DNA from 3 places in the Leifsonia soli genome. Region 1 is predicted to be linked to each of the others. Evidence: predicted binding sites of a transcription regulator. Region 1 holds the regulator's gene; each other region holds the start of a gene.
What was found. Region 1 encodes LexA, which represses DNA repair genes until DNA is damaged. Its sites were predicted from a motif close to TCGAACANNTGTTCGA; they were not measured.
Positions count from the first base shown of each region.

Region 2: the regulator LexA is predicted to act here: its motif matches at 4,788-4,803, upstream of BJ963_RS05520 (DUF6504 family protein).
Region 3: the regulator LexA is predicted to act here: its motif matches at 3,158-3,173, upstream of uvrA (excinuclease ABC subunit UvrA).

Region 1 is NZ_JACCBJ010000001.1:1,486,144-1,495,817, forward strand. Features, by position in the region: gene priA (bifunctional 1-(5-phosphoribosyl)-5-((5-phosphoribosylamino)methylideneamino)imidazole-4-carboxamide isomerase/phosphoribosylanthranilate isomerase PriA) at 1-412, opposite strand, end outside; gene hisH (imidazole glycerol phosphate synthase subunit HisH) at 477-1,130, opposite strand; gene hisB (imidazoleglycerol-phosphate dehydratase HisB) at 1,127-1,729, opposite strand; gene BJ963_RS07215 (histidinol-phosphate transaminase) at 1,726-2,874, opposite strand; gene BJ963_RS07220 (LysM peptidoglycan-binding domain-containing protein) at 3,041-3,421, opposite strand; gene lexA (transcriptional repressor LexA) at 3,669-4,349, shown strand; gene BJ963_RS07230 (metallopeptidase family protein) at 4,431-4,781, opposite strand; gene metE (5-methyltetrahydropteroyltriglutamate--homocysteine S-methyltransferase) at 4,874-7,237, opposite strand; gene BJ963_RS07240 (methylenetetrahydrofolate reductase) at 7,234-8,214, opposite strand; gene hflX (GTPase HflX) at 8,435-9,674, opposite strand, start outside.
Region 2 is NZ_JACCBJ010000001.1:1,126,487-1,136,160, reverse strand. Features, by position in the region: gene BJ963_RS05545 (error-prone DNA polymerase) at 1-641, opposite strand, end outside; gene BJ963_RS05540 (DNA polymerase Y family protein) at 657-2,318, opposite strand; gene BJ963_RS05535 (hypothetical protein) at 2,319-3,011, opposite strand; gene BJ963_RS05530 (NUDIX domain-containing protein) at 3,135-3,566, shown strand; gene BJ963_RS05525 (DUF3097 domain-containing protein) at 3,583-4,425, opposite strand; gene BJ963_RS05520 (DUF6504 family protein) at 4,480-4,770, opposite strand; gene BJ963_RS05515 (DUF1707 domain-containing protein) at 4,888-5,394, shown strand; gene BJ963_RS05510 (VIT1/CCC1 transporter family protein) at 5,404-6,492, opposite strand; gene BJ963_RS05505 (helix-turn-helix transcriptional regulator) at 6,503-7,504, opposite strand; gene BJ963_RS05500 (cation diffusion facilitator family transporter) at 7,544-8,527, opposite strand; tRNA gene BJ963_RS05495 (tRNA-Leu) at 8,604-8,688, opposite strand; gene BJ963_RS05490 (M20/M25/M40 family metallo-hydrolase) at 8,822-9,674, shown strand, end outside.
Region 3 is NZ_JACCBJ010000001.1:1,181,707-1,191,380, reverse strand. Features, by position in the region: gene BJ963_RS05800 (AAA family ATPase) at 1-1,071, shown strand, start outside; gene BJ963_RS05795 (DUF58 domain-containing protein) at 1,068-2,474, shown strand; gene BJ963_RS05790 (hypothetical protein) at 2,471-3,055, shown strand; gene uvrA (excinuclease ABC subunit UvrA) at 3,258-6,170, shown strand; gene uvrC (excinuclease ABC subunit UvrC) at 6,179-8,188, shown strand; gene rapZ (RNase adapter RapZ) at 8,223-9,116, shown strand; gene whiA (DNA-binding protein WhiA) at 9,172-9,674, shown strand, end outside.

The DNA.
Region 1 (9,674 bases):
CATCCAGCCCGACGGCGATCGCCTCGCCGTATCGGCCGATCGCGCTGGCGGCCCACTCCGGGTTCTCCAGCGCGGCGGTGCCGAGGTTGACGCGGGTCGCCCCCGCCTCCAAGGCGTGCTCCAGGGAGGCGTCGTCGCGGATGCCGCCGGAGAGCTCGATGCTCACGCCGTCGACCTCGCGGATGACCTTCTTCAGCAGAGAGCGGTTCTCCCCACGGCCGAACGCGGCGTCCAGGTCGACCAGGTGGATCCACTCGGCGCCCGCCGCCTTCCACTCGGCCGCGGCTTCCACCGGGTCGCCGTAGCTGGTCTCGCTGCCGGCCTCGCCCTGGGTGAGGCGAACCGCCTTGCCGTCCGCCACATCCACCGCGGGGAGGAGGACGAGCCGGGGCGTGCTGATGAAGTCGGTCATGTGTTCCCTCGTGTCGGTCCGCGGCGGCGGACGGGTGGAGCCGGAGTCGGCGAGGTCGGGACGGCTAGAGCGCGTCGACCCAGTTGCGGAGGAGCTGGATGCCGGCGCGGCCCGACTTCTCCGGGTGGAACTGCGTCGCACTCAGGGGGCCGTTCTCGACCGCGGCGACGAACGGCGAGCCGTGGTCGGCCCAGGTCACCTTCGGCTGGGCGAACGGTCCGGACGCCTCCAGCGTCCAGTCCTGGGCGGCATACGAGTGGACGAAGTAGAAGCGCTCATCGCGCAGCCCGGCGAAGAGCGTTGAGTCCTCGGGCGCGCGGACCGTGTTCCAGCCCATGTGCGGAACGACGTCGGCGCGGATCAGGTCGACCGTCCCCGGCCACTCCCCCAGCCCCTCGGTCTCCACCCCGTTCTCGACGCCGCGCTCGAACATGACCTGCATGCCGACGCAGATGCCGAGCACCGGCCGTCCGCCCGCGAGGCGTCGGTCGACGACCTCGTCGCCGTGGGACGCGCGCAGCGCCTCGGCCACGGCGGTGAACGCTCCGACCCCCGGCACCAGCAGGCCGTCCGCCTCGAGCGCGCGCGTGCGGTCGCCCGTCAGCTCGACGTCGGCCCCCGCCGCTTCCAGCGCTTTGACGGCCGAGTGGACGTTGCCCGTGCCGTAGTCGAAGACGACGACCCGAGGCGTGCTGCCCGGAGTGCGCGCCACGGTCACAGCGCACCCTTGGTGGACGGGATGCCGCTGATCAACGGGTCCAGCGCCTTCGCCTGCCGGAACGCGCGGGCGAAGGCTTTGAACTCGGCCTCGGCGATGTGGTGCGGGTCGCGGCCGCCGACGACGGTGATGTGCGTCGTGATGCGGGCGTTGAAAGAGATCGCCTCGAAGACGTGACGGACCATCGAGCCGGTGAAGTGGCCGCCGATCAGGTGCAGCTCGAAGCCGGCGGGCTCCCCGGTGTGCACGAGATAGGGGCGGCCCGAGATGTCCACGACCGCCTGCACCAGGGCCTCGTCGAGCGGAACGAGGGCGTCGCCGTACCGCGAGATGCCCGACTTGTCGCCGAGCGCCTCCCGGATCGCCTGGCCCAGGACGATGCCGATGTCCTCCACCGTGTGGTGGACGTCGATGTCGGTGTCGCCGGTCGCGCGGATGCGCAGATCGGTGAGCGAGTGCTTGGCGAACGCGGTCAGCAGGTGGTCGTAGAAGGGAACGCTCGTCCGGATGTCGGAGGTGCCGGTGCCGTCGAGGTCGAGGCTCAGCTCGATGCTGGACTCGCTCGTCTCCCGCGTGGCAGTGGCGGCGCGATTCGTCATGCGTCCGAGTCTACCGGGGCGTTCCGGACCCTGTCCGGGGCGTCGTCGGCGACCGCGTCGTCCTGCGCGGGCCGGCCGAGGGCGGCCAGAGCCTCCAGGAAGGCGGTCGTCTCGGCCTCCGTTCCCGCGGTGACGCGCAGGTGGTGCGGGATGCCGACATCCCGGATCAGGATGCCGCGCTCGGCGAGGGCCTCGAATGTCGCGTGCGGGTCGTCCACCCCGCCGAAGAGCACGAAGTTGCTGCCGCTCCTGTGCGGCGTGTAGCCCAGCCGGGCGAGCTCCGTCACCAGCCGGTCGCGCTGATGCCGGATGTCTCCGACCGTGGCCAGCATCTCGTCGGAGTGCGCCACGGCGCCGAGGGCGGCGGCCTGGGTCAGGGCCGACAGGTGGTACGGAAGCCGAACGAGCCGGAGGGCGTCGATGACGGCGGGGTCGGCGGCGAGGTAGCCGACCCGCGCGCCCGCGAAGGCGAACGCCTTGCTCATGGTCCGCGAGACGAGGAGGCGCGGACGACCAGGCAGCAGCGTCAGGGCGGACGGCACGCCGTCCGGCATGAACTCGGCGTACGCCTCGTCGACGACGACGATCCCCGGGGTGGCGTCGTAGACGGCCTCGATGGTCTCCAGCCCGAGGGGCGTACCGGTCGGGTTGTTCGGCGAGCAGAGGATCACGATGTCCGGGTCGTGCTCGCGCAGCTCGGCGACGGCCGTCTCCGGGCTCAGCTCGTAATCGGCGTCGCGCGCGCCGGCGACATAGGCGGTGCCCGTTCCGGAGGCGAGCAGCGGGTACATCGAGTAGGTGGGCGCGTAGCCGAGCAGCGTCCGCCCCGGGCCGCCGAAGGCCTGCAGGATGTGCTGCAGCACCTCGTTGGAGCCGTTCGCCGCCCAGATGTTCTCCGCCGTCAGGTCGTGGCCGAGGTAGCGGGCGAACGCCGTGCGCAGCTCGGTGAACTCGCGGTCGGGGTAGCGGTTCACTCCGCCGACCGCAGCGGCGACGCGGGCGACGATGTCGGCGGCGACGTCCTCCGGCACCGGATGCGTGTTCTCGTTCACGTTGAGCGCGACGGGCACCGGACGCTGCGGAGCGCCGTACGGCGAACGACCGCGCAGGTCGTCGCGGATCGGCAGCTTGGAGAGAGAAGTCACCCTTCAATCGTAGTCAGCGCCCGGGCGCCGCCTCGCCGGATGACGCCCTGCGACGGAGCACGACGTCCGGCCGCAACGAGAGGGCCAGATCGGCTCGGGCGCGAAAGCGCTGTGCACCACCGCCTGCCCCGGCGCCTATCGCGCCACAGCTGCGCGCACCGTGGCCCTAGTGCGCGTACTTGGCCGGGACGGCGAGCTGCTGGCCGGGCGAGACGACGGCGGAGTCGAGACCGTTGAGGGAGACGATGTCGGCGATCACGTCGCGCGGGTCGGCGTTCGGTGCGACGCGCTCCGCGACGGACCAGAGGGAGTCGCCGGACTCCACGGTGACGTACTGGAAGCTGACATGGGTCTGCTCGCCGGTGGCGACGGCGCCGCCGCCGTTGAGGGCGAAGACGAGAGCGCCGATCACGAGCGGCAGTGCGACGAGGGCGGACAGCACAGCGCGACCGCGACGCGTGAGCCGCAGGCGGACCCGTGCTCCCTCGGGCAGTGGCGGGACCGCACGAAGGGTGGGAACCGACTCGCTGATCAGTACTGCACTCATTGTCGTGACCTCCTCAGACTCGCGGGTGCGAAGCTGTGTTCCGAATGTATCTTCGAATGTCCGAATCCGCAAGATGGTCTCAGAGCGGGAATTCGGGGACGAAGTTCGCGACACACTCGAACACATGTTTGTCTTCCCTTCCCGACGCGGATACAGTTTCGACTGTCTGAGGACATCAGATCAGGTACCACCGACATTCCTGCCGGGAGCATCCCCGCAGGACCGCCGACGCCAGGAGAGGACGCCCGTGTCGAACGAGAACCAGGCACGCGGAGGCACCCGTCGCCGCAAGAACCTGAGCGACAAGCAGCTGGCGATCCTCGATGTGATCCAGCGCTCGGTGAGCCAGCGCGGCTATCCGCCGAGCATGCGCGAGATCGGAGACGCCGTCGGCCTCTCCTCCCTGTCGTCCGTCACCCACCAGCTGAACCAGCTCGAGCTGAGCGGCTACCTGCGGCGCGACCCCAACCGGCCGCGCGCGCTCGAGATCCTCATCGACCTGCCCTCGTCGTCCCACGCCGCTCCGGACTACGAGAACCAGACGCCGGTGGGCGACGCCGCCATGGTCCCTCTGGTCGGCCGCATCGCCGCCGGCATCCCGATCACGGCGGAGCAGCAGGTGGACGAGGTCTTCCCGCTCCCCCGCCAACTCGTCGGCAACGGCGAACTGTTCATGCTGAAGGTCGTCGGCGAGTCGATGATCGACGCGGCGATCTGCGACGGCGACTGGGTCGTCATCCGCGCCCAGAACACGGCCGAGAACGGCGACATCGTCGCGGCCATGCTCGACGAGGAGGCGACCGTCAAGGTCTTCCGCCAGCGCGACGGACACACCTGGCTGCTGCCGCGCAACTCGAACTTCGAGCCCATCCTCGGCGACTACGCGCAGGTGCTCGGCAAGGTCGTGGCGGTCCTCCGCGCCGTCTGAGCAGCATCCCTCCCGCCGAGTGGCGACAAGACGTCACCGTTCGGCCGGAATTCCGGCGACGACTCACGACTCGGCGGGCGGCTACGCCCAGCCGAGCTCGCGCAGCCGCTCGTCGGAGAGGCCGAAGTAGTGCCCGATCTCGTGCACCAGCGTGAGCCGCACGCGTGCCCGCAGGTCGTCCTCCGAGGCCGCCGACGCCTCCAGGTTGTTGCGGAACAGCGTGATCCGGTCCGGCAGCTCGCCGAAGCCGTACACCGAGCGCCGGGTCAGCGGCCTCCCGCTGTACAGCCCGAACAGGCGTGGCCGCGCTCCGTCCGGCTGATCCTCGATGAGGATGGCGACGTTCTCCAGCGGCCGCACCATGTCGTCGGGCAGCGCGTCGAAGATGTCGCCGACCATCCGCTCGAACTCCTCGTCGGGGATGCGCACCATGCGCCCATCCTCACACGCGCGGCGGCCGGGACGCCGACGGTCCCGGTACGCCGTGAGCGTACCGGGACCGGAGGTCGCCGGCGGGACCGGGATCAGGCGCTGACGGCCGCCCGCTCGCGCACCCCCCGCGTCGCCTCGATGATGTTGCGGAGCGAGGCGACGGTCTCGTCGTACCCGCGGGTCTTGAGTCCGCAGTCGGGGTTCACCCAGAGCTGGCGGCCGGGGATGGCCTGCAGCGCCGTCTCCAGCAGCTCGGTCACCTCGGCGACCGACGGCACCCGCGGCGAGTGGATGTCGTAGACGCCCGGCCCGATGCCGTGCTCGAACCCGGAGCGCTGGATGTCGTGGACGACCTCCATGCGGCTGCGGGCCGCCTCGATGCTCGTCACGTCCGCATCCAGGTTCCGGATGGCGTCGATCACCACGCCGAACTCCGAGTAGCAGAGGTGGGTGTGGATCTGGGTTCCGTTCGCGACGCCCGACGTGGCGAGGCGGAACGATCCGACCGACCAGTCGAGGTACTCCCCCTGCGCAGCCTTCTTGAGCGGCAGGAGCTCGCGCAGCGCGGGCTCGTCGACCTGGACGACACGGATGCCGGCCTCCTCCAGGTCCGCGATCTCGTCGCGCAGGGCGAGCGCGACCTGGCGCGCGGTCTCTCCGAGCGGCTGGTCGTCGCGCACGAACGACCACGCCAGGATGGTGACCGGCCCGGTCAGCATCCCCTTCACCGGCTTCTCGGTCAGGCTCTGCGTGTACGCCGACCACTCGACCGTGATGGGCGCCGGGCGCCAGACGTCGCCCCAGAGGATCGACGGGCGGGTACAGCGCGATCCGTAGGACTGCACCCAGCCGTTGCGGGTGACCGCGAAGCCCTCCAGGTTCTCGGCGAAGTACTGCACCATGTCGTTGCGCTCCGGCTCGCCGTGCACGATCACGTCGATCCCGATCTCCTCCTGGAGATCGACGACGCGCTTGATCTCGTCGCGCATCCGGCCCAGGTACTCGGCCTCGGTGATGAGCCCCTTCGCCAGCTGCGCCCGCGACCGGCGGATGTCCGCGGTCTGCGGGAACGATCCGATGGTCGTCGTGGGGAGGAACGGCAGGCTCAGCGCAGCATCCTGCGCCGCCAGCCGGTCCGCGTACGCCCCGCGACGGAAGTCGGCCTCCGTCAGCGCCGCCTCGCGCTCGCGCACGGCCGGGACGCGCACGCCCGGCGCGGACGCGCGGTCGGCGAGCGCGGCGGTCGCGGCGGTCAGCTCCTCCTGGATGGACTCGTGGCCGTCCACGATGCCGCGCGCGAGCACGGCCACCTGGGCGACCTTCTGGTCGGCGAAGGCGAGCCACGACGTCAGGCGCTCGTCCAGCTCCGGCTCGTCGTCCACGTCGTGGGGGACGTGGAGCAGCGACGTCGACGTGGACACGGTGACGTCGGGGCTCAGCGACAGCAGCTCGGTGAGCTTCCCGAACGCGGCCTCCAGGTCGCCGCGCCAGATGTTGTGCCCGTCCACCACGCCGCCGACGAGGGTCTTGGCGGCCAGCGCGGACGCCGTCGCCGCGTCGAGCCCGGACGGGATCGATCCGCGCACGAGGTCGAGGGAGATCGCCTCGACGGGCGTGGCGGCCAGCGCGGGCAGGGCGTCGTCCAGGCTGCCGTAGGGCGCTGCGACGAAGAGCGCGGGCCGGTCGGCCGCGGCCCCGAGCACGTCGTACGCCTCCCGCGCGGCGGCGACCACAGCATCCCGGGGCTCGTCGATGCTCTCGCTGACGAGGGCGGGCTCGTCGAGCTGCACCCAGGGCGCGCCTGCCGCCGACAGCCGCGACAGGAGCTCGGTGTAGACGGGCAGGAGGTCGGCCAGCCGCGAGAGCGGGCGGAAGCCCTCCGGCGCGTCGTCCGCCGCCTTGCTCAGCAGCAGGAACGTCACGGGGCCGACGATGACCGGGCGCGTGACGAAGCCGGCCGCCCGGGCCTCCTCGAACTCGCGGACGATGCGGTCGGAGGCGAGCCGGAACGGCGTCTCCTGGCCGATCTCCGGCACCAGGTAGTGGTAGTTGGAGTCGAACCACTTGGTCATCTCCAGCGGCGGGTTCTCGCCCTCGCCACGCGCGATCGTGAAGTAGCCCGCGAGATCGACGGAGCCGTCGGCCCCGGCCAGGCCGGCGAACCGCGACGGCAGCGCGCCGACGGTGACCGCCGCATCCAGCACCTGGTCGTAGAAGCTGAAGCTCTCGGGGATGGACGCGTCCGTGGGGCCGAGCCCGAGTGAGGCGAGGCGCTCCCGCGTCGCAGCGCGGAGGTCGGCGGCGGTCGCCTCCAGCTCGTCGGCGTCGATGGCGCCGGCCCAGAACGCCTCGACGGCCTTCTTGAGCTCGCGTCGGCGGCCGATCCGCGGGTAGCCGAGGATGGTGCCCGCCGGGAATGCGGGGCGGGCCGGAGCGGCGGAGGTGGTGTCGGTCATGCTGGTTCCTTCTCGGTGGCCGGGTTCGCCGGGGTGGTGGATGCGATGCCGCTGGTCGCCGGGAGGGCGCCGATGCGGTCCAGCACGGACAGGACGGCCTCGTGCTGGTTGAACGTGTACAGGTGGAGTCCGGGGGCGCCGCCGGCGATCAGCCGCTCGCCGAGCCGTGCCGCCCACGCGATGCCGATCTCGCGGCGGCCCTCGTCGGTCGGCTCGACCTCGAGCTCGATGGCGAGGTCGCTGGGCAGGTCCTCGCCGCTGAGCTCCAGCATCCGCTTCAGCCGCGCGGGGCTGGTCACGGGCATGATGCCCGGCAGGATCGGGAACGTCACGCCGGCCTCGGCCGCGCGCTGCGCGAAGTGGAAATAGTCCTCCGCGTGGAAGAACAGCTGAGTGATCCCGAGGTTCGCCCCGGCCGCCTGCTTGGCGAGGAGGGCGTCGATGTCCTGCGAGACGGAATGCGACGATGGATGCCCGTTCGGGAAGGCGGCGACGGCGATCTGCACGTGCTCCCTGTGCTCCAGAACGGCCTGCGCGGGCAGTCCGGGAACGGCCAGCTCGCCGTAGGGGGCGCGCTCCGCCTGGACGCGGTGGATGAGCTGCACCAGCTCGGCGGTCGTGCGGATGTCGCCGATCCCGTCCTCCCCCTCGGCCAGACCCTCCGGCGGATCGCCGCGCACCGCGAGGAACCGGCGGACCCCCGCGTCGAGGAACTCTCGGATCAACCGATGAGCCTCCTCGTGCGACGATCCGACACACGTGAGGTGGGCCATCGCACTGACGTCGGTGTGCTCCAGGATGTACCGCAGCACGTCCAGCGACGCCGTGCGCGACGACCCGCCCGCCCCATACGTCACGGAGATGAAATCCGGACGTGCGGCGGCCAGGCGGTCGATCGTCCCCGGGAGCGCCGCCGCGGCGCGGTCGGTGCGCGGCGGGTACAGCTCGAAGGAGAACCGGGCCTCGGTACAGCTCATGGGTTCCTCGGATGGTCGGACAGCGGCACAAGGGCGTCCCGCCCGCGGGCATCGCGGGGAGGGATTCACTCGGGCGGGTGCCGGGCTCGGCTGTCGCACCACGTCAGCGGTCGCCCGCTTCGGTTGTCAGGCAATCTAGCAACGCAGAAGGCCGGGCGGAACCTCCCGTGTCATCGAGCGACACAGAAGTTCCGCCCGGCCTCCGGGCTGCGGCTCCGCGCTACGAGGTCGCGGCCACCTCGAACGGCTCGAACGCCGCGTGGTACTCGGGCATGATCCGCGCGGTCACGCGGGTGCCCTCCTCCACGTACTCGGTCGAGATCACGCGACCCCGCTCGTGCAGCGCCGAGATCAGGTCGCCCCGGTCGTACGGCACCACCAGCTCCACCTCCAGGGAGGGATCGGGCAGCAGCCGCGCGATGGCGGCCAGGACCTCGTCGATCCCTTCGCCGGTGCGGGCCGACGCGAAGATCGCGCCGGGCTCGAGTCCGCGCAGGACGAGGCGGTCGTCCGCCGAGATCAGGTCGGCCTTGTTGAAGACCACGATCTCCGGGATGTCGCGCGCACCCACCTCGCCGATCACGTCGCGCACCGTCGCCAGCTGCGAGGCCGGGTCCGGGTGCGAGCCGTCGACCACGTGCAGGATGACGTCCGAGTCGGCGACCTCCTCCAGCGTCGAGCGGAACGCCTCGACCAGCTGATGCGGCAGGTTGCGCACGAAGCCGACGGTGTCGGCGAGCGTGTACAGCCGGCCGTCGGCGGTCACCGAGCGGCGGACCGTCGCATCCAGCGTGGCGAACAGCGCGTTCTCGACCAGCACGCCGGCCTTGGTCACGCGGTTCAGCAGGCTCGACTTGCCCGCGTTGGTGTACCCGGCGATCGCCACCGACGGCACCGAGTTGCGGTTGCGGTTGGCGCGCTTCGCCTCGCGGGCGGGCTTGAAGCCGGCGATCTGCTTGCGCAGCCGCGCCATGCGCGTGTGGATGCGGCGACGATCCAGTTCGATCTTCGTCTCACCCGGTCCACGCGAGCCCATGCCTGCGCCCGCTCCACCCACCTGGCCACCGGCCTGGCGGGACATCGACTCGCCCCAGCCGCGGAGGCGCGGGAGCAGGTACTCGAGCTGTGCGAGCTCGACCTGCGCCTTGCCCTCGCGGCTCTTGGCGTGCTGGCTGAAGATGTCGAGGATCACCGCGGTGCGGTCGATCACCTTCACCTTCACGACGTCCTCCAGCGCACGGCGCTGGCTGGGTGCGAGCTCGGTGTCGGCGATGACCGTATCGGCGCCGAGCGCCGCGACGACGCCGGCCAGCTCCTCGGCCTTGCCGCGGCCGAGGTAGGTGCTGGGGTCGGGATGCGGCCTCCGCTGCAGCAGACCGTCGAGCACCGCGGCCCCTGCGGTCTCCGCCAGTGCCGCGAGCTCGCGCATCGAGTTCTCGGCGTCCTGCAGGGAGCCCTGC
Region 2 (9,674 bases), 360 kb from region 1:
TCGGCGAGCCGGGAGACCTCGCGCTCCGCTGCGCGTTCCCCGTGCTCGGCGAGGGCGAGCCGGACGTCGCCCTTACGGCATCCGGTCAACACCATCCACTCGCCGCCGGACTGCTCGGCGAGCTCGTCGAGCCGGTACACCGGCCGCCCCTTCTCCTCACCGGCCAATTGCCCCGCGGTGATCGCGGCGGCGAGCCGGTGGTAGCCCTCCTGCCGGTGGCCGAGCACCACCAGGTGGCTGCCCTCCGGATCGGGCTCGCCGTTCTGCGGCTTGGTGAGCGACAGCGACAGCTCGGCCCCGAACACGGTCTTCACGCGGTCGTACGCTTCGGCCGCCTCGGCCAGGTGCACCACGCCGTACATGCCGTCGTGGTCGGTGAGGGCGAGCGCGTGCAGGTTCAGCCGCGTCGCCTCCTCCAGCAGCTCCTCGGGAGAGGACGCGCCGTCGAGGAAACTGAAGTTGCTGTGCGCGTGCAGCTCGGCGTAGGGGACCGCGTCCTCCGGCGTCTCCGGGATCACCTGCGGAACGTACTTCTGCCGCTTGCGGGAGGACGGGCGTTCGTCGGCCTGCTGCGCGGTGCGCCGCCCGGAAAGCCGCCGCTCGAACTCGGCCCACGGGATCGGAGGGTTGTTCCACCCCATCAGGCATCGCCTCGCTCAGTCATAGCGCGCCTCCGCGAACCAGCCGGACCCGGCCAGCGCGAGCAGCCAGGCGGTGCCGTCGGCGTCGACCAGCTGGAACCGGTGCATCGCCCGCGAGAGCGTGGCGTCCCACCAGCGTTCCCGCACCGGCCAGGGGCCGGCCCAGGAGTCAACCGGCCGGGCGTCCCGCGCCTGGCCGGTGGGGGAGAACCGGGCGATCGGCGCGGTCACGTCTCCACGGTCGGTCACCTCGACGGACGCCCCCTGCTCGGTGAGCACCGCGACGGGACGCGGGACCTCGAACACCGTCGACGGCGCGGGTGCCGGCAGGGATCCCGGCCACGGCTGGTCGGCCCGGGCGACCCCCACCGGCCGGTCGCCCCAGGGCACCAGCACCTGCCGTTCGCCGGGGGCGCGGCCGCCGCCGATCGTCGCCGTGACCACCGCTTCGTGGCCGAGCATGCTCTGCACACGGGTGAGGCCGTGGTGGATGCGCTCGTCGGCTCCACCGCCCCACAGCCCGTCCTCGTGGTGGCCGATGTCGTCGACCGCCTCCGGCTCGAGGACCACCCGGGAGATCGGCGACGCCAGTCCGGAGTCGATCGCGCCGGAGCCCTGCAGCTGCCAGCGAACCCGGTCGACCACGTCGGGCGGGGAGAACAGCCGGGGATGGAGCCAGATGCGCTCGCTGACCCGGCCGGACTCGTCGGTCACCTCCACCCGGAGCGAGGTGCACACCAGCCCGGCCTTGGTGAGCCCGCCGATGAACTGCTCGGCCGTGCCGCGCACGGCGAAGGTCACCTGGTCGACGCGGTCGAGGGGAGGCTCGAAGTCGATGGAGCGGTCGAGCTGCTTCGGCGGGGTGCGCGGCACCACCGCCGTTCCGTCGAGCCCGCTGGCCAGGGTGTGCGCGAGTTCTCCCCGCTCGCCGAACCGCTCCCGCATGTCTACGCGCGAGAGCGCGGCGATGTCGCCGAGCGTGTGCAGCCCCAGCCGGCGCAGCAGCGGAGTGAGCTCGGCGAAGCCCAGGAGGGCGACCGGGAGCGGCGCCAGGAACGCGGGGGAGTCGCCGGACGGGATGATGCGCACGCGGCTGTGGGCCCAGAAGTGCGGGGCCGGGTCGTGCGCGGCGTCGGCGGCACCGGTCGTCGGAGTGCCGGCGGAGGGAGCGCCGCCGAGCGGCCGGGCGGCCCCGGTCGAGCGGGCGGCCTGCTCGGCGGCGAAAGGACCGTCGGCGATCCCGACCCGCGCGTCCGGGAGCCCGAGCCCCTCCAGGCAGCGCAGCAGCTCGGCGGCCGCCTGCTCCTCGCCGCCGTAATAGCGCGCGGGCCCGCGGGCCCGGAGCACGCACGTGCCCGGGCGGACCGGCTGCACACCGGGGGTGATCTCCTCGATCGCGGCGAGCACCGGCTCGAACGCACGCGCATCGAGCACCGGATCGTAGGGCAGCACCTCCAGCTGAGGGCAGCGCGCCTGCGCCTCGCGCATCCGCAGTCCGCGCTTCACCCCGTCGGCACGCGCTGCGGGAGAGCACGCGAAGACCACGCCCTTCTCGACCAGGGCGAGCGGCTGATCGACCGCCAGCTCGAGCGCCTGCTGCGCAGCGATGACCGGCCAGTCGGGACACCAGAGCACGATCGCCCGGGTGACGACGGCTTCGCGTGCTCCGCTCGCCATCTAGCTCACCGCCTCGAGCCGCGTCGGCCCGGAGGTGCGGAAGCTCTCGTCGACGGCCGGCAGCCACAGCTCGGCGGTCCGGCGGGGACCGGTCCCGCCGCGGGGCGCCGACTCCACGGTGACCCGCCGGGACGAGAGATAGCCGTTGCCGGTGCCGAGTCCGTCCCACCCGCTGCGCGCGACGGTGAGCGTCGCCTCGACCTGGGGCCAGTCGCCGGCGACGATGAGGGTCGCCTCGCGCTGCCGCAGCCGGGCGGTGAGCCGGGCGACGTCGCCGTCCTTCGCGCGGGCGGGCGGCGCGACGACCACGACGCTGAGCACATCGACGACCGCCGCGGTCACGGTCAGCCAATGCTCCCCGGGATGCGGCACCAGCACGAGGCGCTCGAGGTCGATGCCGAACCGCCCGGCAGCCTCCGCGCCGAAATCGGGCATCCCGACGACGCCGCACCACGCCCCGGCCGCGCTGGGACCGGCCAGCATGGCCATCAGCAGCGTCGTCGACCCGCGGACCGAGTACGCGGCCCCGGCCTTGAGCGAGCCTCCCGGCAGGAGGGGGGAGAGCGCCGGGTGCGTCTGCAGGGTCCGGCTCTCGAGCTTGGTCGCCTGCATCTGCCGGATGCGGGTCTGCAGCTCGTGCACCTGCGCCCGGTCGGCGACCGGTTCGGCGAGGTGCGGAGCTGCGAGGGACATACGTCTATTTTCGAACGTATGTTCGAACAACGCAAATGGAAATTTCGGGTGTGTGGACGAGCGCCACCTGTGGAGAAGAACAGTACGCCACCCGACCGACAGCCGACGGCGCACACTGGGCACATGCGCCCGACCTACCCCGCAGCCGTGTACCTGTGCCTGTTCGACGCCGACCGCATCCTGCTCCAGCGCCGTGCGGGCACCGGCTATCGCGACGGCGAGCTCTCGCTCCCCGCCGGTCACATCGAGCCGGGGGAGTCGGCGACCGCCGCCGTGCTCCGTGAGGCGCGAGAGGAGATCGGCATCGCCTTCGCCCGCGGCGACGTGCGGCTCGCCCTCGTCCAGCACGGCCGCGCGGACGGCGACGCCTACATCGACTTCTTCTTCACCGCCGCGCTCCCGCCGGGTGCGGCACCGGCGATCGGAGAGCCGGAGAAGGCATCCGAACTGGTCTGGGCGCCGGTGCGCGCGCTGCCGGACGACGTCATCCCGGTGATCCGGCACGGCATCGACGCGCTCGTGCGAGGGGAGTCGTACACCGAATACGGCTGGTGAGCGGTGCGGGTCGTGCCTACCGCCCCGGCGGCTCGGTGACGAAGTCGATCAGCTGCTCGACGCGGCCGAGCAGCTCCGGCTCGAGGTCGGTGTAGGAACGGACCCGGCCGAGGATGCGCTTCCAGGCGCGCGCGATGTCGGCCTGCGTCTCGTGCGGAAGACCGAGGGCGGCGCAGATGCCGTGCTTCCAGGAGACCGACCGCGGGATGCTCGGCCAGGCCTCGAGGCCGACCCGCTGCGGCTTCACCGCCTGCCAGATGTCGATGTACGGATGGCCGACGACGAGGACGTGGGCGCCGTACGGTCCGCGCGCCACCTGCTCCGCGATCCTGCTCTCCTTCGATCCGGGGACCAGGTGGTCCACCAGGACGCCGATGCGCCGGCCACGATCCGGCTGGAACTCGCGGACGATCGCGTCGAGATCGTCGACGCCTTCGAGGTACTCGACGACGACGCCTTCCACACGAAGGTCGTCGCCCCAGACCCGTTCGACCAGTTCGGCGTCGTGGCGTCCCTCGACGAAGATCCGGCTGGCGCGGGCGACCCGCGCCTTCTGGTCGCCGACCGCGAACGATCCGGATGCCGTCCGCGTCGGACCGGCGGGCGCACGTGACGGGACGGCCAGGCGCACCGGCTCCCCGTCGATGAGGAACGAGCCGGACAGCGGGAAGACGCGCTTCTTGCCGAAGTAGTCCTCGAGCTCGACCGTCTGCGCTTCGAGCCGCGTGACGGCGCCGCAGAAGCCGGATGCCGCATCTTCCAGCACCAGATCCGTCACGGCCTCGACGGTCGGGACGGGCTTCCTCCCGGCCTGCCGCCAGTCGCCGGCGAGCACATCGGATCCGTAGCGGTCGTCCATCACCCGATGGAGGCTATGCGACGGGATGCGCGGGGCGTGCGAGCCACGCTGCGATCAGTCGAAAACGCGGACCAGCCGCCACGACCGCGCGGTCGCGTCGTGGCGTACGTCGAACACGTGCGCCACGCCGTCCTCGCTCGTGCCCTGGAACCGCCAGCCGCCGATCGACCGCGGGACGCTGCCGATCGGGTAGCGGTGCTCGCCGAACGGCCGCCACCAGGTGCAGACCTCCGCCCACACCGTCGGCGTGTCGGAGACCCGGTACCGCGTGGATCTCCACACGAGCCGGGTGGGGACGCCCTCGTCGGTCGTCCAGACGGCGACCGTCTCGTCGATCTCGGTCATGCTGCTCACCTCGTCTGTCGAACGTATGTTCGAAAGAGAGTGTACCCGCGGTCCGCGACATCGCACCCCCCGCGATGACCATCGTGGATGCGACGCGTCGCTGCCATACTGGCGTCTATGTCGGACATCACGGATCCCTCCGGCGCGTCACTGCGCCTCAGCCACGATGAGCGCGAGCGCGCGGTCGCAGCCCTGCAGGCCCATGCCGCCCAGGGGCGGCTCACCGATCAGGAGCTGCAGACGCGTTCCGCCGCGGCCCGCTCCGCGGTGACGCGGGGCGACCTCGCTCCGCTCTTCGCGGACCTCCCCGGCGGTCTGCGGCTGGACGGGCCCGCCGAGCCCGGGGGCGCCGCCCCCGCGGGTGCACAGCCGGGCCAGCCCTATCCGGGTCAGCCGTATCCGGCTCCGTCGTATCCCGCTCAGCCGCAGCCGTACGGCCAGGGTGGCCGCGAGCCGTCCTCCCGCTGGGGTCTCCTGGCGGTCTCGATCATCCCGTTCGTGTCGGTGATCCTGTTCTTCCTCACCGGGATGGCATGGGGGTACCAGTACTCGTGGCTGTGGTTCCTGCTCATCCCGCTGGTCGGCGCCGTCGCCTACGGCACCGACGGCGGCCGTCGGCGCTAGCCGGCCGGCTCAGCCGACGGTGGCGCCGAACAGCAGACCGAGGAGATAGGTGGCCGCGGCCGCTCCGTAGCCGATGAGCAGCTGACGGATCGCCCGCTTCAGCGGGGAAGCACCGGAGAGCAGGCCGACGACCGCTCCCGTGCCGAGCAGCACGATCCCGACGAGCAGAGCCGAGACGACGATCGCCGCGGTCCCGGTCAGCCCGAACAGGAACGGCAGGATCGGGATGAGCGCCCCGGAGGCGAAGAAGCAGAAGCTCGAGAGGGCCGCGTTCCATCCCGTGCCGATCGCCTCGTGCTCGTCCTCGTCGACCGCCGGGCCCAGGGGAATGGGGGAGGTGACCGCCTGGAGCGTCGACAGGACCTCGCGTGCGTGGTCCGCCGCCGCCTCCGGCGTCATGCCGCGCGCGCGGTAGACCAGCGTGAGCTCGTTGGCATCGACATCGAGGTGGGGCAGGGCCGAGCCTGTCGCGGGGTTCGGGGTGGATGCCTCCAGCAGCTCACGCTGCGACCGCACCGACACGTACTCTCCCGCGCCCATGCTGAGCGCTCCGGCGAGGAGGCCGGAAATGCCGGTGAGGAGCACGACGTGGGTGGGGACCCCGCTCGCGCTCACACCGAGCACGAGGGCCAGGTTGCTGACGAGGCCGTCGTTCGCACCGAAGACGGCGGCGCGGAACGTTCCGGAGAGCCGCTGCCTGCCGCGGGCCGCGAGGGCGCGGACGACCTCTTCGTGCACCTGCTCGTCGGCCGCCATCTGCGGCGTGGCGTCGGAGTCGGCCGCGTACGGCGAGCGGGCCTCGGCGCGCTGCGCCAGGGCGAGCACGAAGACGGAGCCGAACCGCCGGGCGAGCCAGCCGAGCAGACGGGTGCGGATGTCGCCCTTCAGCGGACGGCCTGCCTGCGCCCCGAGCAGGTCGACCCAGTGCTGCTCGTGCCGGCGTTCCGCCTCGGCCAGCGCGAGCAGGATCTCGCGCTCCTCGCCCTGTCGGCGGCTGGCGAGATCGCGGTACACGGAGGCCTCCGCGCGCTCGTCGGCCAGGTAGCGGCGCCACCGCCTGATGTCGGCGGGGCTCGGGGTTCGGGCTGTTGTCGTCATCCCCTCCAGTCTACGAGGTGGTGGCGGGGCCGGCCGGGGCGGCTGCCTCGGCGGTGAGCGCCAGTGCGGAGCGGGTGAATCGCTCGCCCCAGTCGGCCGCGGCGATCACCGCCTCCTCCGGGCCGAGGATGTGGAAAGGCGCGTCCACCGCCGCGAGCCCGAAGAGGGCCCACTCCGCGCTGTCCGCGGTGATCTTGACCGCGCAGGTGCCGTCACCGCGGTCGTCGACCGTCGCCCATCGCCCGAGCACGTCGACGACGCGGTCGTTGGGAGCATCGATGACGGCGTCGACGATCATCGGCTCCACCGCGCTGTGCAGCGACTGCCGGACGTACTCGACCGCATCCTCCGCAGGGAGGGCCCGCGGTCGGAATCGGGCGCCGGTCGGGTGCGGATCGGCGATGCGGTCGAGGCGGAAGCTGCGCCAGTCGAAGCGGGTGAGGTCGTAGGCGACCAGGTACCAGCGGCGCTCGACGGAGACGAGCCGGTGCGGCTCGACGGTGCGCCTGGAGGCCTGGCCGTCGCGGGCGACGTAGGCGAACTCGATCCGCTCCTCGTCGCGGCACGCCTGAGCGAAGGCGGTGAGGATGCCGGGGTCGGTCTGCGGCGTCGGCCCGAAGGTGGTGGACAGCGTCGTCATCCGGAGCGCGTCGACCCGGCGCCGTAGCCGCGGCGGCATCACCTGGACGACCTTGGCGAGGGCGCGCACGGAGGCCTCGTCGACGCCCGCGATTCCGCTCTGCGCGGCGGTCCGCAGGCCGACGGCGAGCGCGACGGCCTCGTCGTCGTCGACGACCAGCGGAGGCAGGGACGCGCCGGCGGCGAGCTGGTACCCGCCGGACACGCCGCGGGTGGCGTCGACCGGGTATCCCAGGTCGCGCAGGCGCTCGATGTCGCGGCGCAGAGTGCGCGGCGAGATGCCGAGACGGTCGGCGAGCTCCTGTCCGGGCCAGTACCGATGGGACTGGAGGAGAGAGAGGAGCTGGAGCGAGCGGGAGCCGGTACTTGCCATGCTCCCATTCTGCACAGGCTTGCGGTCGGAAACTGACCGCTAGCTATTTGCGGCCACGTCCGCCTCGGTTCCGGTTCCGGAGGACGTGACGCTGAGGGGCGCGGCGCCGGGCCGGGACAGCGTGATGACGGCTTCCGTGATCCACTCGGAGCTCTCCAGTGCCGCCTCGACGGCCTGGAGGTCGACCGCGACGTCGGACTCGCGGTCGTTGCCGACGAGATCGACCGCGGCGACGAGATAGAAGCGCTCCGGGCCGACGTACTCGAGGTGCAGGTACGTCACGGTCTCGACCTCGGGGTGCGCGAGCAGCGCGCCGAGCGCGGCCTGCCACGCGCGGTCCGAGCCGGGTTGCCCGAGCAGGAACCGGCGGTTGCGCTCGATGAGGACGACCGCGACGACCGCCAGGAGCACTCCGATCAGGATGGATCCGAGCGCGTCCCAGAACGGATTGCCCGTGAGCTCGTGCAGCAGCAGTCCGAGGAAGGCGATCACGAGACCGACGAGAGCGGCGGAGTCCTCCGCGAACACCGCGCGCAGGGTCGGGTTCGATGTTCTGAACACGTGCTCGAACGTCCCGGTGCCGGAGGAGTCGGCCTTCGCGTGCGCCTGCCGGTACGACTGGAGGAACGAGATGCCTTCGAGGACGAAGGCGGCCGCAAGCACGAGATAGCCGACGAGGTAGTCCGAATCCGCTTCCGTCGAGCCGAGGGCCTGGACGCCGTGCATGACGGAGACGACGGCGCCTGCGGTGAACAGCCCGACGGCGGCGAACAGGCTCCAGACGTACGCGTCGCGGCCGTACCCGCCGGGGTGCGACGCGTCGCGCGGGCGCACGGCGGAGCGTTCGGCCTGGATGAGGAAGATCTCGTTGCCGGCGTCGGCCCACGAGTGCGCGGCCTCGGCCACCAGGGATGCCGACCCCGTGATCGCGGCCGCGATAGTCTTGGCGATCGCGACCAGGATGTTCGCCGCGAAGGCGAGCAGCACCGTGAACAGGCTCGACGATCGTTTGCTGCGGGGCATGGCGACACCATAGTCCCGGGAATGCGGAAGGCCCCGGTCGCTGTGACCGGGGCCTTCCGTCCGCTTCCGCGTTCTGTGTCCGAGGGGGGACTTGAACCCCCACGCCCTATACGGGCACTAGCACCTCAAGCTAGCGCGTCTGCCATTTCCGCCACCCGGACGAGGTGAGACGGCCGCCGAACTTCTCCGGCTGCCGAAGAAAGACGATAGCACGGATTCTCCACACAGGATCACTCGTCCACACACCTCGGGCGTGGCGGGGCGGCGACCGGATGCGCCCGGTAGCGTGGTGGGATGACCGACGAACTCCGCGCGACCGAGCCCGACCTCGACGAGACCGCGATCATCGCCAGAGACCTCATCCGGTTCGACACGACGAACTACGGCGAGGGCCGCTCGAACGGCGAAGCTGAGGCCGCCGCATACGTCGAGGCGAAGCTGGTCGAGCTCGGCCTGCAGCCGCGGGTGTTCGAGTCCGACCCGGGCCGCGCGAGCGTGGTGGCCCGCGTTGCCGGCGCCGATCCGGGCAAGCCCGCTCTCGTCGTGCACGGTCACCTCGACGTGGTGCCGGCCGATCCGCGCAACTGGTCGGTCGACCCGTTCGGCGGCGAGATCAAGGACGGCCTGCTCTGGGGCCGTGGCGCCGTCGACATGAAGAACATGGATGCGATGATCCTGACCGCGGTCGGCGACATCCTGCGCGCGGGGGAGCGCCCGGCGCGCGACCTCGTCGTCGCGTTCTTCGCCGACGAGGAGGACGGCGGCCGGCGCGGGTCGCACCACCTGGTCGATACGCATCCCGAGCTGTTCGCGGGCGCGACCGAGGCGATCAGCGAGGTCGGCGGCTATTCGATCGACCTCGCGGGCCGGCGCGCGTACCTGCTGCAGACGGGGGAGAAGTCGCTCGTCTGGATCAAGCTGATCGCGCGCGGCCGCGCCGCGCACGGCTCGCGGCTCATCCGCGACAACGCCATCACGAAGCTCGCGGAGGCCGTCGTGGCGCTCGGCCGCGAGGACTGGCCGGTCCAGCTGACGGCGACGACGACGCGGCTGATCGGCGAGCTCGGCCGCCTGCTGGACGTCGACCCGCAGCGGATCGGACCGGACGAGGTCGTGATCCGCACGGGGACGGCCGCCGGATTCATCC
Region 3 (9,674 bases), 300 kb from region 1:
AACGCCGCATCCACGCCGTCCGCATCCGCGACGTCCGCACCCACCCCGCCTCCGGCCCCGCTGCCCGTGGCCGAGGTCGCACGGCTGGGCGCAGACGTCCTGGAGCGGGTCGGCAGCGTCGTCGTGGGGATGCGCGGCCCGCTGCGGATCGCGTTCGCCACGATCCTCGCGGGCGGCCACGTGCTGTTCGAGGACGTCCCCGGGCTCGGCAAGACCCTCGCCGCGCGGAGCATCGCCGCGGCCGTCGGGCTGGACTTCCGCCGGCTGCAGTGCACCCCGGACCTGCTGCCCTCCGACATCACCGGGTCGTTCGTCTACGTTCCGAGCAGCGGCGACTTCGAGTTCCGTCCCGGTCCCGTCTTCACCGGGCTGTTCCTCGCCGACGAGATCAACCGCACGTCGCCGAAGACGCAGTCGGCTCTGCTGGAGGCGATGGCCGAGGGGCAGGTCTCGGTCGAGGGCCGTAGCTTCCCGCTCCCGACGCCCTTCCACGTCGTCGCGACGGCGAATCCGATCGAGTCGGAGGGCACCTACGCTCTGCCCGAGGCGCAGCTCGACCGGTTCATGGTGCGTCTCGCCGTCGGCTACCCGGACGAGGCGGGCGAGTCGCGCGTCCTGCTGTCCCGCGTGGCCCGGCGGCACGAGGTCGCAACGGTCGAGGCCGTGATCGACTCCGCGACGCTCGCGGCGATGCAGGCAGGGGTGGAGTCGGTGGACGTGGATGCGGACATCGCCGCGTACTGCGTCCGCCTCGCCGCGGCCACCCGCAGGCACCGGTCCGTCGAAGTGGGCGCGTCGCCGCGCGGGTCGCAGGGGCTCCTCCTCGTCGCGCGGGCCCTGGCCGTCCTCGACGGGCGCGACTTCGTCATCCCCGACGACGTCAAGGCCGTCGCCGTCCCGGTGCTCGCCCACCGGCTCACCCTGACCGTGCAGGCGTGGACGGGCGGCGTGCGGGCGGAGCAGGTCGTCGCCGAGGTGGTCAACACCGTGCCGGGGCCCCCGGCCGTCGGCACGGCCGTGCGCGGAGGCGCGGACGCGTCCGAGCCGGCGCAGGACGGCAGAGTGCGGTGACCGAGCGCGCCGCCACGACGACGCGGGCCCGGTGGATGCCGAGCCCGGCTGTCGCCGGCGCCATCGTGGTCGGAGTGGTGGGTGTCGCCGCCGCCTTCGTGATGTCGCGGTTCGAGCCGGCGCTGGTCGGCATCCCACTGCTGCTCTGCGCGGCCTGGGACTGGGACCGCAGGCCGGCGGCGGTCGAGACCCCCGGACGGCCCGAGACCACGGAGGATGCGGCTCCCGCGCCGACGGAGGCACGGGTCGACGCCGTCGACATCACCACCGCGGTGACGACGCACGCAGGCGGTGACGGCGATGCAGCCGGCCGCGTCGGTGGCGCGGCCATCGACATCCTCGTCGCCGCCTCCGCGACGCAGCGCCCGGACGCCCTGCACCTGCGGCTGGGCCTCGGCGGCGCCGCGCCCGTGGATGCGGTGGTCACCCCGCGGGCGGCCGCCGAGCTGCGGAGCGCGGTCCCGATCGTCCACTCCGGGCCGCAGCGCGTCGCGGCGGTGGAGGTGCGGGCCATCGGAGCGGATGCGGCCTGGGTGAGCCTCCCCTCCGACGAGGCCGTGGTCGAGCGGGTGGTGCGCCCGCGGCGCGCGCCGCTGCGCAGCCTGCCGCTGCCCGCGCGACTGCTCGGGCTGACCGGCCAGCACATCTCCACCCGCCCCGGGAACGGGGGCGAGTTCCGCGACATCGACCTGTTCCATCCCGGCGACCGTCTGCGGCGCATCGACTGGAAGGCGACGGCACGTGCCGGGCGCGGTGCCGACCTCTACGTCCGGCGCACGACGGCGACCTCCGACGCGGCCGTGCACCTGGTGCTGGACGCGCGCGACGACGTCAGCGCCGTCGTCGCCGACTGGCCGCGTGCCTACCCCCGGCCGGCCGTGTCGTCGCTCGATCTCGCCCGGGAGGCCGCCTCCTCGCTCGCCGCCGCATACACCGGAGCGGCGGACCGGGTCGGCTTCGACGACCTGGGGGAGCCGCGGCGCGTCCTCCCTCCGCGGGCCGGGGCGCGCCACAGGGAGCGTGTGCTGCGTGCGATCGAGGCGACCGCGGCGAACGGGGCGCCGTTCACGCGGGTCCGTTCCCCGCGGCTGGCGCCAGGGTCGATCGTGTTCGTGCTGTCGACCTTCCTCGACGACCAGCCCGTCGCGCTCGCCCTCACCTGGCGCGCCACCGGGCACCGGGTGATCGCCGTCGACGTGCTTCCCGCGCGGGATGGGCGGGAACTGCCTGCGCGCGACCGTCTGGCCCTGCGCGCCATCGAGCTGGAGCGTGCTCTGCGGCTCGAGCAGCTGCAGGCGGGCGGCGTGGAGCTGCTCGTCTGGCAGGATCCGGCCCTGCGCGAGGCGGCCCTGCGCGCGCTGGCCTCCGGGCCGGGGCGCGTCTCGGGGCGGGGGAGACGGTGAGCCGCGACGGCGGTCGGCTTCCGGCCGTCTCCACCACAGCGGAGGAGCCGTCGGCCCCGGCTCCGGTGCTCGGACTGTTCACGGTCCCCGCCTGGTCGGTGCGCGCGCTGTTCGCCGCGATCGCGCTGCCCCTCGTGCTGGTGGGGGTGCCCGAGGGCCCGTGGACGGTCATCGCGGCCGTCCTCGTGGGCGTCTCGGTGTGGCGACCGCGCTGGCTCACCGCGTGGGTGCTGATCGGTGCGCTGCTGCTGTCCTCCCTGGCGGGGCCCGGCACGCTGACGCCCCGGTTGCTCGCCGTGATCGCCGGAGCGCACGCCATGCATCTGCTGGCCGGGTGGATGCTCGCGCTGCCCGCCGCGGCGCGCCTGCAGCCGACGGTGCTGCTTCCCTCGCTCCGCCGGTTCGCCATCGTCCAGGCGCCGGTCCAGCTCGCCGCGGTCGTGCTGCTCCTTCTCCGCGGCGGTGCGGGCGGTGGAGCCGCCGGGCCGGACGTCCCGGTCCTCGCGGTCGTCTCCGGGCTCGCTCTCGCGGCGCTCGTCGGACTCCTGCTCCCTGCGCTCCTCCGGCGCGCACCGCGCTGAGCGACGGCCCGCGACCGGCGCATCCGCCGTGGCGGGTTGGAATGTCGGTGGTCGCGCCTAGACTCGCGCCTGCACGGGATCACGGTGCCGTCCAGGGTAGAATCGAACACACGTTCGACCTGGCGAACGGGTGCGCGGTGGGCGAACAGCCCCGATTTCCCAGCACGGATGGCGGAGAATAGAGCGAGTGAGCAGCGGACGAGTGAACAGCGATCGGGTCGACGGGGAGTCCGGCAACATCAGCAGAGTGACGGGGTCACACCTCAGCGTGCGTGGAGCGCGCGTGCACAACCTGCACAACGTCGACCTCGAGATCCCGCGCGACTCGATGGTCGTCTTCACCGGTCTGTCCGGTTCGGGCAAGTCGTCGCTCGCGTTCGACACGATCTTCGCGGAGGGGCAGCGCCGCTATGTCGAGTCGCTGTCCGCCTATGCACGTCAGTTCCTCGGCCAGGTCGACCGGCCGGACGTCGACTTCATCGAGGGCCTGAGCCCGGCGGTGTCCATCGACCAGAAGTCGACCAACCGCAACCCGCGGTCGACGGTCGGCACGATCACCGAGATCTACGACTACATGCGCCTGCTGTGGGCGCGCATCGGCGTCCCGCACTGTCCGATCTGCGGTGAGCGCATCCAGCGCCAGACCGTCCAGCAGATCGCCGACCAGCTCATGGAGCTGGAGGCCGGCACCCGGTACATGGTCGTCAGCCCCGTCGTCTCGCAGAAGAAGGGCGAGTTCGTCGACCTCTTCAAGGAGCTGGCGGCGAGCGGGTACTCCCGCGCCCTCGTCGACGGCGAGCAGGTGCAGCTCTCCGACCCGCCGACGCTGAAGAAGCAGTACAAGCACGACATCTCGGTCGTCGTCGACCGCCTCGTCGCCGGGCCGGACATCCTGGGCCGGCTGACGGACTCGCTGGAGACCGCGCTCCGCCTCACCGACGGCCTCGTGCAGGTCAACTACGTCGACCGCGAGGGCCCGGCCGCCTGGCAGAACTTCAGCGAGAAGCTGTCGTGCCCCAACGGTCACCCGATCCAGCTGACGGAGATCGAGCCGCGCACCTTCTCGTTCAACGCCCCGTTCGGCGCGTGCCCCGAGTGCTCCGGCCTCGGAACCCGCATGTCGGTCGACGAGGAGCTCCTGCTCGGCGACGACGAGCTCAGCATCGCCGAGGGCGTCATCGTCCCGTGGACCACGCAGGGCAAGGGCCTCTTCAACTACTACGAGAAGCTGCTCGACGGCCTCGCCCGCGACCTCAAGTTCTCGCTCAAGACGCCGTGGAAGAAGCTTCCGGCCAACGTGCGGGAGGCCGTTCTGCGCGGCGACAATTTCGAGGTCAAGGTGCGGTGGAAGAACCGCTACGGCCGCGAGATGTCGTACACCTCCGGCTTCGAGGGTGTCGTGCCCTACATCGAGCGCCAGTACCTGCAGGCCGAGACCGACACGCAGCGTGCCCGCTGGTCCGAGTACCTGCGCGAGGTCCCCTGCCCGGTCTGCGGCGGCAAGCGGCTCAAGCCCGAGGTCCTCGCCGTGCTCGTGCACGGCAAGAGCATCGCGGACGCCTCCCTCCTGAGCCTGAGCGACGCCCGCTCGTTCATGGAGAAGCTGCACCTGACGGAGCGCGAGCAGAAGATCGGCGCGCAGGTGCTGCGCGAGATCAAGGTCCGCCTCGACTTCCTCATCCAGGTCGGCCTCAGCTACCTCGATCTGGCGCGCGCCGCGGGAACGCTTTCCGGCGGCGAGGCGCAGCGCATCCGTCTGGCGACCCAGATCGGCTCCGGCCTGACCGGCGTGCTGTACGTGCTCGACGAGCCGAGCATCGGCCTGCACCAGCGCGACAACCGGCGGCTCATCGACACGCTGGTGGCCCTGCGCGACCTCGGCAACACCCTGATCGTCGTCGAGCACGACGAGGACACCATCCGCACCGCCGACTGGATCGTCGACATCGGACCGGGCGCCGGCGTCAACGGCGGCCACGTCGTGCACTCCGGGTCGTACGACGACCTGCTGGCCAACACCGACTCGCTGACCGGCGACTACCTCGCCGGGCGACGCGAGATCCCGATCCCGTCGAAGCGACGCAAGATCGACAAGAAGCGGATGATCCGCGTGGTGGATGCGGAGGCCAACAACCTGAAGAAGGTGACGGTCGACTTCCCGCTCGGCACGTTCGTGGCGGTGACCGGCGTCTCCGGCTCCGGCAAGTCGTCGCTCGTCAACGACATCCTGTACCGGGTGATGGCAAACAAGCTCAACGGCGCCCGCAAGGTGCCGGGCAAGCACCGCACCGTCACGGGGCTCGAGAACCTCGACAAGGTCGTGCACGTCGATCAAGCACCGATCGGCCGGACGCCGCGGTCGAACCCGGCCACCTACACGGGCGTGTTCGACCGCATCCGCACCCTGTTCGCCGAGACGCCGGAGGCGAAGGCCCGCGGCTACCTGCCCGGCCGGTTCAGCTTCAACGTCAAGGGCGGACGCTGCGAGGCGTGCTCGGGCGACGGCACGATCAAGATCGAGATGAACTTCCTGCCCGACGTCTATGTGGCGTGCGAGGTGTGCGGGGGAGCCCGGTACAACCGCGACACCCTCTCCGTGCATTACAAGGGCAAGAACATCGCCGAGGTGCTCGACATGCCGATCAGCGAGGCGGCGGAGTTCTTCAAGCCGATCTCGGCCATCCACCGCTTCCTGCAGACCCTCGTCGACGTCGGCCTCGGCTACGTGCGGCTCGGGCAGAGCGCGACGACCCTCTCCGGCGGAGAGGCGCAGCGCGTGAAGCTCGCGACCGAGCTGCAGCGACGGTCCAACGGCCGCAGCGTGTACGTGCTCGACGAGCCGACCACCGGGCTCCACTTCGAGGACGTCCGCAAGCTGCTGCTGGTGCTGAACGGGCTGCTCGACAAGGGCAACACGGTGATCGTCATCGAGCACAACCTCGACGTCATCAAGTCGGCCGACTGGATCATCGACATGGGTCCGGAGGGCGGCGCCGGCGGCGGCGAGGTCATCGCGACGGGGACCCCCGAGAAGGTCGCGGAGACCCCGGGCAGCCACACCGGTTTCTTCCTCAAGGAGATCCTGCAGGGCGAGTCCGCCCGGGGCGCCGCGTAAGAGGAGCGATGGCAGACACCGTCAGCTACCGGCCGAAGGCCGGCGAGATCCCGACGCAGCCCGGCGTGTACCGGTTCCGCGACAAGAACCGCCGGGTGCTCTACGTGGGCAAGGCGAAGAACCTGCGCGCGCGGCTGAGCAACTACTTCCAGCCGCTCCGCAGCCTCCACGAGCGCACCCGCCGCATGGTCACCACCGCGGCGAGCGTCGAGTGGACGGTCGTGGGCACCGAGTACGAGGCCCTCCAGCTGGAGTACACCTGGATCAAGGAGTTCAACCCGCCCTTCAACGTCAAGTTCCGGGACGACAAGACGTACCCGTACCTGGCCGTGACGCTGGGCGACCGCATCCCGCGGGTCATGATCACGCGCAACCGCAACATCAAGGATGCGCGCTACTTCGGGCCGTACACCAAGGTCTGGGCGATCCGCGAGACGGTCGACCTGATGCTCAAGGCCTTCCCGATGCGGAGCTGCTCCGACGGCGTGTACCGCCGCGCCGAGCTCACCGGGAGGCCGTGCCTCCTCGGCGACATCGGCAAGTGCGCTGCTCCCTGCGTCGGCCGGATCTCGCCGGGCGACCACAAGTCGCTCGCCATCGACTTCGCCTCGTTCATGGCCGGGAACGACAGCGGCTACCTGCGCGATCTGAACGAGAAGATGAAGCAGGCGGCCGGCACGATGGACTACGAGGCCGCCGCTCGTCACCGGGACGCCATCCAGGCTCTCGAGGGCGTGCTCGGCAAGAGCGCCGTCGTCCTTCCGGAGAACATCGACGCCGACGTCTTCGGCATCGCGCACGACGAGCTCGCCGCGGCCGTGCAGCAGTTCATCGTGCGCGCGGGCCGCGTCCGCGGTGTGCGCAGCTGGGTGGTCGACAAAGAGCTCGACATGGAGCTCGGCGAGCTGGTCGAGACCGTCGTCCAGAACGCGTACGACGGGCCGGACGCGCCACCGCGCGAGATCATCGTGCCCGAGCTGCCGGAGGATACCGCGGAGCTCGAGCAGTGGCTGACCCAGCGGCGCCGGGAGACGCCCGACCCGTCCGCCGCCCGGGGCCGCCTGACGGGCCGCGTCGAACTGCGCACCGCGCAGCGCGGCGACAAGGCCGCGATCGCGCAGACGGTCGAGATGAACGCGAAGAACGCGCTCATCCTCTACAAGACCCGGCGCAGCTCCGACTTCGTGGCGCGGTCGAAGGCGCTCAACGACATCCAGGACGCCCTCGGCATGGACGACGCCCCGCTCCGGATGGAGTGCTACGACGTGTCGCACCTCAGCGGAACGAACATCGTCGCGTCGATGGTCGTCTTCGAGGACGGCCTGCCCCGCAAGGACCAGTACCGGCGGTTCAGCATCCCCGAGTCGACGGACGACACGGAGTCGATCTATCAGGTCATCACGCGCCGGCTGGCCTATCTGAAGGATGCGCCCGCCGGCGCGGGCTCGCCGGTCATCGAGGACTCCGCGGCCGACGACGACTCCGCGGCCGACGAGGAGACGGCGCTCGACGCGGAGGGCGCGGCCGGCGCCGACCAGATCGTGGACGCGGCCGAGGGCCGCCGCCGCAAGTTCTCCTACCCGCCGAACCTGCTCATCGTGGACGGAGGGCAGCCCCAGGTCGCCGCGGCCAAACGCGCGCTGGACGAGTCCGGGGTCACCGGCATCCAGCTCGCGGGCATCGCGAAGCGCCTGGAGGAGATCTGGCTGCCGGATTCCGACTTCCCGGTGATCCTGCCGCGCAACAGCGACGCGCTGTTCCTCATCCAGCGCTTGCGCGACGAGGCCCACCGGTTCGCGATCACCTACCAGCGGGCACGCCGGAAGCGCGACATCGGGACGGTGCTCGGCGAGATCCCCGGCCTCGGCCCGTCGCGGGTCAAGGAGCTGCTGAAGCACTTCGGCTCCGTGGCCCAGCTGCGGAAGGCGACGCCCGAGCAGATCGCCGAGGTGCGCGGGGTCGGCCCGACCCTCGCGACGGCGATCTTCGAGCGACTCTCCGAGGGCGGCAGTCGCTAGGCTGGGGGCACACCACAACGGAGGAGACCGGACGATGGCCACCGACGGCGACACAGTCGCAAACGCCGAGCAGCAGGAAGTCCTCATCGTCACCGGGATGTCGGGCGCCGGCCGCTCGACGGTCGCCAATGCGCTGGAGGACCTCGACTGGTACGTCGTGGACAACCTCCCTCCGCAGATGCTGCGCCCGCTGATCGAACTCGCGAACCGCGCGGAGTCGGGTCTTCCGCGCATCGCCGCGGTCGTCGACGTGCGCGGACGCAACTTCTTCTCCGACTTGCGCGAGATGATCCAGAGCCTCCGCGAGGGCACCAAGGTGCGCGTGCTGTTCCTCGAGGCCTCGGACGCGGTGCTGGTCCGCCGTTTCGAGCAGGTGCGCCGGCCGCACCCGCTGCAGGGCGACGGCACCATCCTCGACGGCATCTCCGCGGAACGGACGCGGCTGCGCGAGATCCGGGAGTCGAGCGACATCATCGTCGACACCACGGATCTCAACATCCACCAGCTGGCGACCAACATCACCGACACGTTCGCGGCGGAGGACACGGCCGACGTACAGGTGACGGTCATGAGCTTCGGCTTCAAGTACGGGCTGCCGGCCGACGCCGACATGGTGGCCGACGCGCGTTTCCTCCCCAACCCGTTCTGGAACCCCGAGCTGCGGCCGCACACGGGGCTGGAGGAGGTCGTCCGCGACTACGTGCTGGCGCAGGACGGGGCCGAGGAGTTCGTCCAGGGGTACGTCTCCGCGCTCCGCCCGATCATGTCCGGATACCAGCGCGAGAACAAACGTCACGCTCTGATCGCGATAGGCTGCACTGGCGGAAAGCACCGGTCCGTCGCGATTGCGGAAGAGCTCGCGGCGCGGTTGCGGAGTTTCCCCGGTCTGTCGGTCAACACCAAGCACCGCGACCTCGGCCGTGAATGATCACGGCCCTCCCCTCCACGGCATCACCCCTGCCTTGAGACAGTAAGGAATCCGATTGGCTCTCACCGCCGACGTCAAGGACGAGCTCACGAAGGTCGAGGTCAGCAAGACCACGGTCCGGGCAGCAGAACTGGCCACCATCCTCCGGTTCTCGGGCGGTCTGCACCTGATCGGCGGCCGCATCGCGGTCGAGAGCGAGCTCGACACCCCCGAGCTCGCCCGGCGGGTGCGCAAGGACCTCGCCGAGCTGTACGGCGTCCGCAGCGAGGTGTCCGTCATCTCCGCGTCGGGCCTGCGCCGCAGCAGCCAGTACCTGGTGCGCGTGCTCGACGGCGGCGAGACGCTCGCCCGCCAGACCGGCCTGCTGGATGCGCGGCGCCGGCCGATCCGCGGCCTCCCGAACCGTCTGACCACCGGCTCGCGCGACGAGCTCGCCGCCGTGTGGCGCGGAGCCTTCCTCGCGCACGGCTCGCTGACCGATCCCGGCCGCTCCGCCGCCCTCGAGGTGACCTGCCCCGGCAACGAGGCCGCCATGGCCCTCGTCGGCGCGGCCGGTCG